Regions from separate parts of the Serratia sp. DFXYC6 genome, predicted to be linked through region 2. Evidence: predicted binding sites of a transcription regulator. Region 2 holds the regulator's gene; each other region holds the start of a gene.
The links. The regulator PhoB, encoded in region 2, activates phosphate uptake and scavenging genes when phosphate is short. The targets are predictions, from matches to a motif close to CTGTCATAAAACTGNCNNAT.
Positions count from the first base shown of each region.

Region 1: a site for PhoB is predicted at 1,662-1,681, ahead of opgB (phosphatidylglycerol--membrane-oligosaccharide glycerophosphotransferase). Genes of this name have one in related genera too.
Region 3: a site for PhoB is predicted at 1,309-1,328, ahead of phnC (phosphonate ABC transporter ATP-binding protein). Genes of this name have one in related genera too.

Region 1 is NZ_JBXUNV010000001.1:767,167-770,423, reverse strand. It holds gene AC2CGQ_RS03810 (ABC transporter substrate-binding protein) at 1-801, shown strand, start outside; gene AC2CGQ_RS03805 (transporter substrate-binding domain-containing protein) at 802-1,542, opposite strand; gene opgB (phosphatidylglycerol--membrane-oligosaccharide glycerophosphotransferase) at 1,829-3,257, shown strand, end outside.
Region 2 is NZ_JBXUNV010000004.1:268,466-271,722, reverse strand. It holds gene sbcC (exonuclease subunit SbcC) at 1-38, opposite strand, end outside; gene sbcD (exonuclease subunit SbcD) at 35-1,267, opposite strand; gene phoB (phosphate response regulator transcription factor PhoB) at 1,483-2,172, shown strand; gene phoR (phosphate regulon sensor histidine kinase PhoR) at 2,197-3,257, shown strand, end outside.
Region 3 is NZ_JBXUNV010000001.1:2,596,614-2,599,870, reverse strand. It holds gene trpS (tryptophan--tRNA ligase) at 259-1,266, shown strand; gene phnC (phosphonate ABC transporter ATP-binding protein) at 1,384-2,217, shown strand; gene phnD (phosphonate ABC transporter substrate-binding protein) at 2,259-3,191, shown strand.

The sequences.
Region 1 (3,257 bases), on a different contig from region 2:
ATCGGCGCCTTCAAGGCCGCAGGGCTGGACGTCAAGATCGTGCCGCCGTCCGATCCGGCGCTGCCGCCGCGACTGGTGGCCGCCAAACAGGCCGACCTCGCCATCACCTATCAGCCGCAGCTGCATTTCTTCGCCGATCAGGGCCTGCCGCTGATGCGCGTCGGCACGCTGATCAACACGCCGCTGAATACGGTGATCGCGCTGGATAAAAACATCACCTCGCCGGCGGATCTCAAAGGCAAAACGGTGGGTTACTCGGTCAGCGGCATCGAACAGGCGACGCTGGCCACCATGGTCGAACACGAGCATCTCAAACCGCAGGATATCAAGCTCATCAACGTCAACTTCCAACTGACCAGCGCCCTGCTGGCGGGCCAGGTCGATGCGGTGATCGGCGGCTACCGCAATATCGAAGCGCTGGAGCTGAAGCTGCAGGGCAAAAAGCCTGTGGTGTTCAACGTCGAAGACTACGGCGTGCCGGCCTACGACGAGTTGATCATCGTCGCCAACCGCGATGCGGTGAACGAGCCGAAAATTCGCAAATTCCTCGCCGCGCTGAAGCAAGGCAGCGACTACCTGCACGCGCACCCGCAGGACACCTGGTTGGCGTTCGCCAAGGCGCACCCGGAGCTAAATACCGAGCTGAACAAACAGGCGTGGCAAGCCAGCCTGCCGCTGTTCGCCCGCGATCCGGCCAAGTTGGATCGGGCCCGCTACCAGGCTTACGAACAGTTCCTGTTCGACAATAAGCTGATCAAGAAAATCACCCCGGTAGACCAGTACGCGGTGGAGCTCGACTGATCACGCCGAGGCGGCCGGCGGCGCCACCGTCACCTCGCCCTGGCCGCTGCGCTGCAGGGCCGCCTTCACCAGCCCATTGGCCTTGCAGCGTTCGATAAACGCGTTCACGTAGGCGGCGCCCTGCGTGTTTTGCCGCGGCACCGCCATCGCCTGGCGGATGGCGGTAAAATGTCCGTCCAGCACTCGGTAGCCGGGATGGGCGGCCGCGGCGGCCAACAGCGGTTGACGCACGCCGGCCGCCGCCTCCAGCCCCCGTTCGAAAAACAGCGCGATCGCCTCGGCGGAGGTTGCCGCCCGCACCAATTGCGCCTGCTGCAGCGTGCGCGATAAAAACAGATCGTACGCCGCCCCCTGCCCGACCGCGATGCGCACCTCCGGCCGGTCGAGCTGCGCCACCTCAGAGTAAGGCGCGTCGTTCGCCACCAGATAAGTCCCCTCGATGATCACGTAGGGTTCGCTGAAGGCGATCTGCGCCGCGCGCACCGGCTCGATGGCCATAAACGCCAGGTTCCAGGCGCCGCTCTCCAGATCGGCGAACACCTTGCCGGCCGCGTCATAGGTCACCAGCTCCAGCGCCACGCCCAGTTCGCGAGCCAGCGCGGCGGCCAGCTCCACCGAAGCGCCTTGCGGTTTGCCATCAGCCCCGGCCTGCGCCAGCACCGGATTGCCGTAGTTGATCGCCGCGCGCAACACGCCTTGCGGGGCCAGATCGTCGAGTACCGCTGCGGGGATTGTCTGCATACTTCCTCCTGAATGGCTGATGGATGCACCGTCGTGGCGCTCATTAAGCGTAGAGCGAAACCTCCGACCAGCAAGCTTTCGCCGCCGCGGCCGCCGTCGGCGTGATTAACGTCACACTATTGTCATAAAAATGTACAATAGCCGCCGCTCGTCGGCCGTAGCGGGAGATCGCGCGTTGTTCCGCCGCCGGCAATAGGCTATACCCTTCACTTTTCGCGCCGCGGCACGCTCGGCGGCGCAAACCAGGGCAGCAACGGTTTTATTTCAATCAGACAAGGTTTGGCGGATGGTTTTAGCAGTCGTTTCGTTTGTTCTCTTTTTGGCGTCGATTTTGATTTATCGCACCCGGGCCGCCGCCAACCGCTGGTGGTTCGCCATTCTGCTGACGCTGCTCGGCAGCTATCTGGTGCTGAACGTCATCCTGATCGCCAGCAACTACTTCACCGGCGACGGCATCACCGATGCGGTGATCTACACCGTCACCAGCAGCCTCAAAGGCGCGGGCATCAGCAAATACGTGCTGCCGTTTATCGGCCTGCTGGCGGCGCTGGGGGTGATTTTCGCGGTGCTGGCCCGCAGCCTGCTGCGCCGCAAGGCCAAAGGCAGCAGCGTGGCCTACAGCGTCGTCGCCGTGCTGCTGGCGCTGTTTTCGGTCGGTACCACCCCGGCGTTTCAGGACATCTCGCTGCTGGTCAAGAGCCAGATCGTCGGCGATACCGCCGATTTCACCACCTACTACAAGGCGCCGAAAAAGACCGTGCAGGGCAAACGGCCGAACCTGGTGTACATCTATGCCGAGAGCCTGGAGCGCACCTACTTCGATACCGAGCTGTTTCCCGGCCTGGCCGACGAGCTGAACGCCCTGCGCACGGACAGCATCGATTTCAGCAATACCCAGCAATTGCCGGGCACCGGCTACACCATCGCCGGCATGGTCGCCTCGCAGTGCGGCATTCCGCTGTTCGCGCCCTTCGACGGCAACGCCTCCAGCGCGGTCTCCACCTTCTACCCGGAGAACGTCTGCCTGGGCGACGTGCTGAAGGCCGCCGGCTACAGCAACTATTTCTATCAGGGCGCCGAGCTGGCGTTCGCCGGTAAAGACACCTTCCTGAAATCCCACGGTTTCGACCACGTTTACGGCTTCAAAGAGCTGCGCGATCGGGTCGCCGATCCGAGCTACAAAAACGACTGGGGCTGGTACGACGACAGCGTGCTGGACGTGGTGTACGGCAAGTTCGTCGAGCTGTCCAAACAGCGCCAGCCGTTCTCGCTGTTCACCCTGACCGTCGATACCCATCACCCGGACGGCTTTATCTCCGCCGGCTGCAGCAAGAAAAGCTACGCCTGGCAGAACAAGGAAAACCGCTCGCTGAGCGCGGTAGCCTGCAGCCAGCAACACATCGCCGCGCTGATCGACAAGATCAAACGCTCGCCCTATTTCAGCAATACCGTGATCGTGGTGTCCTCCGATCATCTGGCGATGAACAACACCGCCTACGATATCCTGACCAAACAGAAGCGCCGCAACCTGTTCTTCATCATCGACGGCACCCGGCCGCTGGCGGAACAGCGCAACGAGAAGCGCAGCACGCTGGACAACGGCGCCACGGTGCTGGACGTGATGGGCGGCGACAACTACATCGGCCTTGGCCGAAGCAGCCTGTCGGCGCCGTCGCTGTCTACGGTGTTCCTGAATATCGAAGAGAAGATCAACG
Region 2 (3,257 bases):
GAGTTGAGGTTTTTTAACCGCAGGCTGAGGATCTTCATGAATTCGTCTCCTCGGCGTTGTGTTGCACCGCCTCGACCACCTGGCGGAACAGTTGGTGCATCCGCCGTTGGCGTGCTTCGGGCATGTCGGCCTCCTGCGCCAGGCGCCGTTCGAACACCTCGTTGACGCTCAGCTCGTTGAGCGTTTCCTTATCCTGCTGCGCAATCGCCTGGCGGCGCTGCTCTTTGCTGCGCCGCAGCAGCACCACTTCCACCGGCAGCGCATCCGCCATCAGCTGGATGCGGCGTTGGATATCGCTGAGGTAGTCCTGCGTCGCCACTTCGATATCCAGCCACACCGGCAGCTCGCCGGCATAGTCGGCAAATTGCCGCAGCTGCCGTTCGATCTCGGCCAGATCGCCTTTGATCAGCTGCATGGGCTGAAACTGCGGGATCGTTAACGTTTCTACCCGCTGCAAAGCGCCGTCGGCGAAATCCACCAGGAAGACGCTTTTGGCTTTGCCCAGCTCATCGAAGCTCAGCGGGATCGGCGAGCCGCTATAGCGAATATGCTCCGATTTGGCGACGTTCTGCGCGCGGTGAATGTGGCCCAGCGCGATATAGTCGGCGGGGGGGAAGGCCTGCGCCGGGAAGGCGTCGAGGGTGCCGATATAGATGTCGCGCACCGAGTCGGAGGTGGTAACGCCGACGGTGGTCAGGTGGCCGGTGGCGACGATCGGCAGCGGCTGGCCCAACTGGTCGCGGCGCTCGCAGGCCGCCTGATACAGCGTCTGATAATGTTCGGCGATGGCTTCCTGCAGCGCCTGCTGTTTCTGCGCGCCGGATTCGCCGGCGCGGCTGGTGAGCAGATCGCGCGGCCGCAGGAACGGGATGGCGCACAGCACCGCGCCCGGCTGGCCGTCGCGTTGGTTAAGCACCACGATCTGCTGTTCCGGGGCGCCCTGCGCGCTGGCGATCACCGTGGTGTTCAGGCAGGAAAGCAGTTCACGCGATTCGTTCAGCGTCGCGACCGAATCGTGGTTGCCGCCCAGCACCACCAGCTGGCAGCCGGTACGCTGCAGTTCCACCACGAAGCGGTTGTACAGCTCGCGGGCATAGCTGGGCGGCGAGCCGGTATCGAACAGATCTCCGGCGACGATCAGCGCATCCACCTGCTGCTGATCTACCTGTTCGATCAGCCAGTTCAGAAAAGCCTGGTGCTCGGCGGCGCGGCTTTTGGTGAAAAAGTACTGGCCAAGGTGCCAGTCAGAGGTGTGGATCAGGCGCATGACACTCCCGGATGCAAAGATAATGGCGATGATTATAAAGGCCGCGGCGGCGGCTGTCCCGGCGCAATGATGATGACAACCGGATGATTTTTCTTTACTGCGGGAAATAATCGCTATGCTTACTGCCTATAACAGCCGGTTTTTTTCATAAAAGTGTCACAAAACTGACGCATAATGGCGCCCGAAAAGTCGCTAACACATTGGCAGGATTGACGATGGCAAGACGCATACTGGTGGTGGAAGACGAAGCGCCGATCCGTGAGATGGTGTGCTTTGTGTTGGAACAGAATGGTTACCAACCGTTGGAAGCCGAAGATTATGACAGCGCCGTGACGCGTCTGTCTGAGCCGTTCCCTGATTTGGTGTTGCTTGACTGGATGTTGCCCGGTGGTTCCGGCATTCAGTTTATCAAACATATGAAGCGCGAAGCGCTGACCCGCGATATCCCGGTGATGATGCTGACCGCGCGCGGCGAAGAAGAAGACCGGGTGCGCGGCCTGGAAGTGGGGGCGGATGATTACATCACCAAGCCGTTCTCGCCCAAGGAGCTGGTGGCGCGCATCAAAGCGGTCATGCGCCGCATTTCGCCGATGGCGGTGGAAGAAGTGATTGAAATGCAAGGGTTGAGCCTGGATCCGTCCTCCCACCGCGTAATGGCGAACGATCAGGCGCTGGATATGGGGCCGACCGAGTTCAAGCTGCTGCACTTCTTTATGACCCACCCGGAGCGGGTTTATAGCCGCGAGCAGTTGCTTAATCACGTCTGGGGCACTAACGTTTATGTGGAAGACCGTACCGTTGACGTGCATATCCGTCGGCTCCGCAAGGCGTTAGAAACCAGTGGGCATGATAAAATGGTTCAAACCGTTCGGGGCACCGGCTACCGGTTCTCAACGCGCTACTGATCGCGCCGCGCTGGAGAATATGCCGTGTTAGAACGTCTGTCGTGGAAGAGGCTGGCTTTGGAGCTGGCTCTTTTCTGTCTGCCCGCCTTACTGCTGGGGCTGATTTTCGGTTATCTGCCCTGGTTCCTGCTGGCCTCTGCGCTGGCTGCGCTGGTGTGGAATTTCTACAACCAGCTCAAACTCTCCCATTGGCTGTGGATCGACCGCAGCATGACGCCGCCGCCCGGCCGCTGGAGCTGGGAGCCGCTGTTCTATGGCCTGTATCAGATGCAGCAGCGCAACCGCCGCCGCCGGCGCGAGCTGGCGCTGCTGATCAAGCGCTTTCGCAGCGGGGCCGAATCGCTGCCTGACGCGGTGGTGATGACCACCGTCGAAGGCAATATCTTCTGGTGCAACGGGCTGGCGCAGCATCTGCTCGGCTTTCGCTGGCCGGAAGACAACGGCCAGCACATCCTTAACCTGCTGCGTTATCCGGAATTCAGCCACTATCTGCAACAGCAGGAGTTTTCGCGCCCGCTGACGCTGCAGCTGAACAACGAACACTACGTCGAATTCCGCGTGATGCCGTATTCCGAAGGGCAATTGCTGATGGTGGCGCGCGACGTCACCCAGATGCGTCAGTTGGAGGGCGCGCGGCGCAACTTCTTCGCCAACGTCAGCCATGAGCTGCGTACGCCGCTGACGGTGCTGCAGGGCTATCTGGAGATGATGGGCGACGAAGAGCAGGATGGCTCGCTGCGCAGCAAGGCGCTGAGCACCATGCAAGAGCAGACTCGCCGGATGGACGGGCTGGTCAAGCAACTGCTGACGCTGTCGCGCATCGAGGCGGCGCCCAATGTCGACATGAACGAGCGGGTGGATATTCCGCTGATGCTGCGGGTGTTGCAGCGTGAGGCGCAATCGCTGAGCGGCGGCAATCACGAGATCACCTTCCGGGTGAACGAACAGCTCAACGTGTTCGGCAATGAAGACCAGTTGCGCAGCGCGGTGTCTAACCTGGTGTACAATGCGGTCAACCACACGCCGAAGGGCACCCATATCGAAGTCAGCTGGCAGCAGACGGCGCATGGCGCGCAGTTCCAGGT
Region 3 (3,257 bases), on a different contig from region 2:
CCTAGCGCGCCGAGCCAGGAACGCAAATGCCGGAATGTAACGTCGTCTTACGCATCGGCGGCGGGTTATTGACGCGCTGCCGCAGCGGGTATACCTTGATGCCATGAATATATCGATGCACTCCACCCACAATCAGTCATGGTGGCGCCTCTTCTGAGGCGGCACGAGTATTCACATCTCTTTTTAATGCCGCCGGTTTGGCGGCATTATTTTTTGTGGCGTTGATCCGGCGGTCTACAGACCTTCAGGAGCACTGTCATGAGCTACACCATTCTTACCGGCGATCGCGCCACCGGCCCACTGCATTTAGGGCACTTCGTCGGCTCGCTGCGCCAGCGCGTGGAACTGCAGCACCAGCATAACCAAACGGTGATGGTGGCGGATTTGCAGGGCCTGACCGACAACGGCAACAATCCGCAAAAAATCAGCGCCAACGTGCTCAACGTAGTGGCTGACTATCTGGCGGTCGGCATCGATCCGCACAAGACCACCATTTGCCTGCAGTCGGCGCTGCCGGCGTTGGCCGAGCTGACGATGTACTACCTCAATCTGGTCAGCGTGGCGCGGCTGGAACGCAACCCGACGGTGAAAAGTGAAATCGCCGAGAAGGATTTCGCCCGCAGCCTGCCGGCCGGCTTTTTGATCTATCCGGTCAGCCAGGCGGCGGACATCACCGCCTTTGGCGCCACCCACGTGCCGGTCGGCGAGGATCAGTTGCCGATGCTGGAGCAAACCAACGAGATCGTGCGGCGCTTCAACCACATCGTCGGCCAACCGGTGCTGACGGAGTGCCAGCCGCTGTTGAGCAACGTCGGGCGTCTGCCGGGGCTGGACGGGCAGGGCAAGATGTCGAAATCGCGCGGCAACGCCATCCCGCTTGGCGCCGGCGCCGACGAGGTGCACAAGGCGGTGATGAGCATGTTCACCGATCCCGGTCATCTCAACGTCAGCGATCCCGGCCGGGTGGAGGGCAACATGGTGTTCACCTATCTGGACGCCTTCTGCGACGACGCCGCGCTGGTGGCGGAGCTGAAGGCGCACTACCGGCGCGGCGGATTGGGGGACGTGAAAATCAAACGGCTGCTGGAGGATTGCCTGCAGAGCCTGCTCGAACCGATCCGCACTCGCCGCGCCGAATTCATCGCCGATAAAGGCGAGCTGACGCGCATCCTGCAGCACGGCACCCGCCGCGCGCATCAGGTCAGCCGGCAGACGCTGCAGCAGGTCAAGGCGGCGCTGGGGCTGGACTTCTTTAGCCTGGAATGATGCGCACGCCGGGGCGGCACGCGTCACGCCCCGGCCATAAAACCATCATCCCACTGTCATAAACTTATCCGTTAATAGGTGCCCATAATGATTAGCCACTGAAACCAGAGAAATCATATGGCTCAGGCACTGTTAAAATTGGCGCAGCACGACTTTCCAGGGCAGCACGCCGCCGCATCCCGCAAAGTGTTATCGGTAAAGGGGCTCGGCAAGGCCTACAAAGCGCAGCAGCGCGTGCTGGATGACATCAATTTCGATCTGCACGCCGGCGAGTTCGTGGCGGTGATCGGCCGTTCCGGCGCGGGCAAGTCCACGCTGCTGCACACCCTCAACGGCACTATTCCTTCCAGCTGCGGCGAGATGCTGCACTTCGAAGACGATGGCGTGGCGCAGGATATCGCCCAGCTTGCCGGCCGCCAGATGCGCCAGTGGCGCGCGCGCTGCGGCATGATCTTCCAGGACTTCTGCCTGGTGCCGCGGCTGGACGTGATGACCAACGTGCTGCTGGGGCGCCTGAGCCACACCTCCACCCTGAAATCCTTCTTCAAACTGTTCGATGACGCCGACCGCGCTCGCGCCATCGAGCTGTTGCAGTGGCTCAACATGCTGCCGCACGCGCTGCAGCGCGCCGAGCACCTCTCCGGCGGCCAGATGCAGCGCGTCGCCATCTGCCGCGCGCTGATGCAAAATCCGCAAATCCTGCTGGCCGATGAGCCGGTGGCGTCGCTCGATCCGAAAAACACCCGCCGCATCATGGACGCGCTGCAGAAAATCAGCGAAGACGGCATCGCGGTGATGGTGAACCTGCACTCGGTCGAACTGGTGAAAGAGTATTGCTCGCGGGTGATCGGCATCGCCCACGGGAAGATCGTGTTTGACGGGCATCCTTCGCAACTGAACGAGCGGATCCTGCACCAGCTGTATGGCGAAGAAGCCAATCAGATCCATTGAAGCACTTTTGACCTTTACCCTTTACACACAAGGCACACCTAATGAAAAAAGTATTGAGTCTGACCACCCTGATGGCCGGCGCGATGATGGTCTTTAATGCTGCCGCAGCGGATGCGCCGAAAGAGCTGAACCTGGGCATTCTCGGCGGCCAGAACGCCACCCAGCAGATCGGCGATAACCAGTGCGTGAAGCAGTTCCTGGACAAAGAGCTGAACGTCGATACCAAGCTGCGCAACTCGTCCGACTATTCCGGCGTGATCCAGGGCCTGCTGGGCGGCAAGATTGACCTGGTGCTCAGCATGTCGCCGTCGTCGTTCGCCTCGGTCTACATCAAGGATCCGAAAGCGGTGGACATCGTCGGCATCGCGGTCGACGACGTCGACCAGTCGCGCGGCTACCATTCGGTGGTGGTGGTGAAGGCCGGCAGCCCATACCAGAAACTGGAAGACCTGAAGGGCAAGGCCATCGGCTTCGCCGATCCGGACTCCACCTCCGGCTTCCTGATCCCGAACCAGGCGTTTAAAAAGCTGTTCGGCGGCACGGTCGACAACAAATACAACAACACCTTCTCCAGCGTCACCTTCTCCGGCGGCCACGAGCAGGACATCCTCGGCGTGCTGAACGGCCAGTTTGAAGGCGCGGTGACCTGGGCGTCGATGATCGGCGACTACAACACCGGCTACACCAGCGGCGCGTTCACCCGCATGATCCGCATGGATCACCCGGACCTGATGAAACAGATCCGCATCATCTGGCAGTCGCCGCTGATCCCGAACGGCCCGATCCTGGTGAGCAACTCGCTGCCGGCCGACTTTAAGGCCAAAGTGGTCACCGCCATCAAGAAGCTGGATAAAGACGATCACGCGTGCTTTATCAAAGCGATGGGCGGCAAACAGCACATCGGCGACACCACCCTGGCGGAATACCAGACCATCATCGATATGAAGCGCGAGCTGACCAAAGGCGACCGTTGATTCCCGGCTGCCTCGGCCGCCCGAATGAAGGGGTTCAGCATGCTGAACCCCTTGTTCCATAACGAT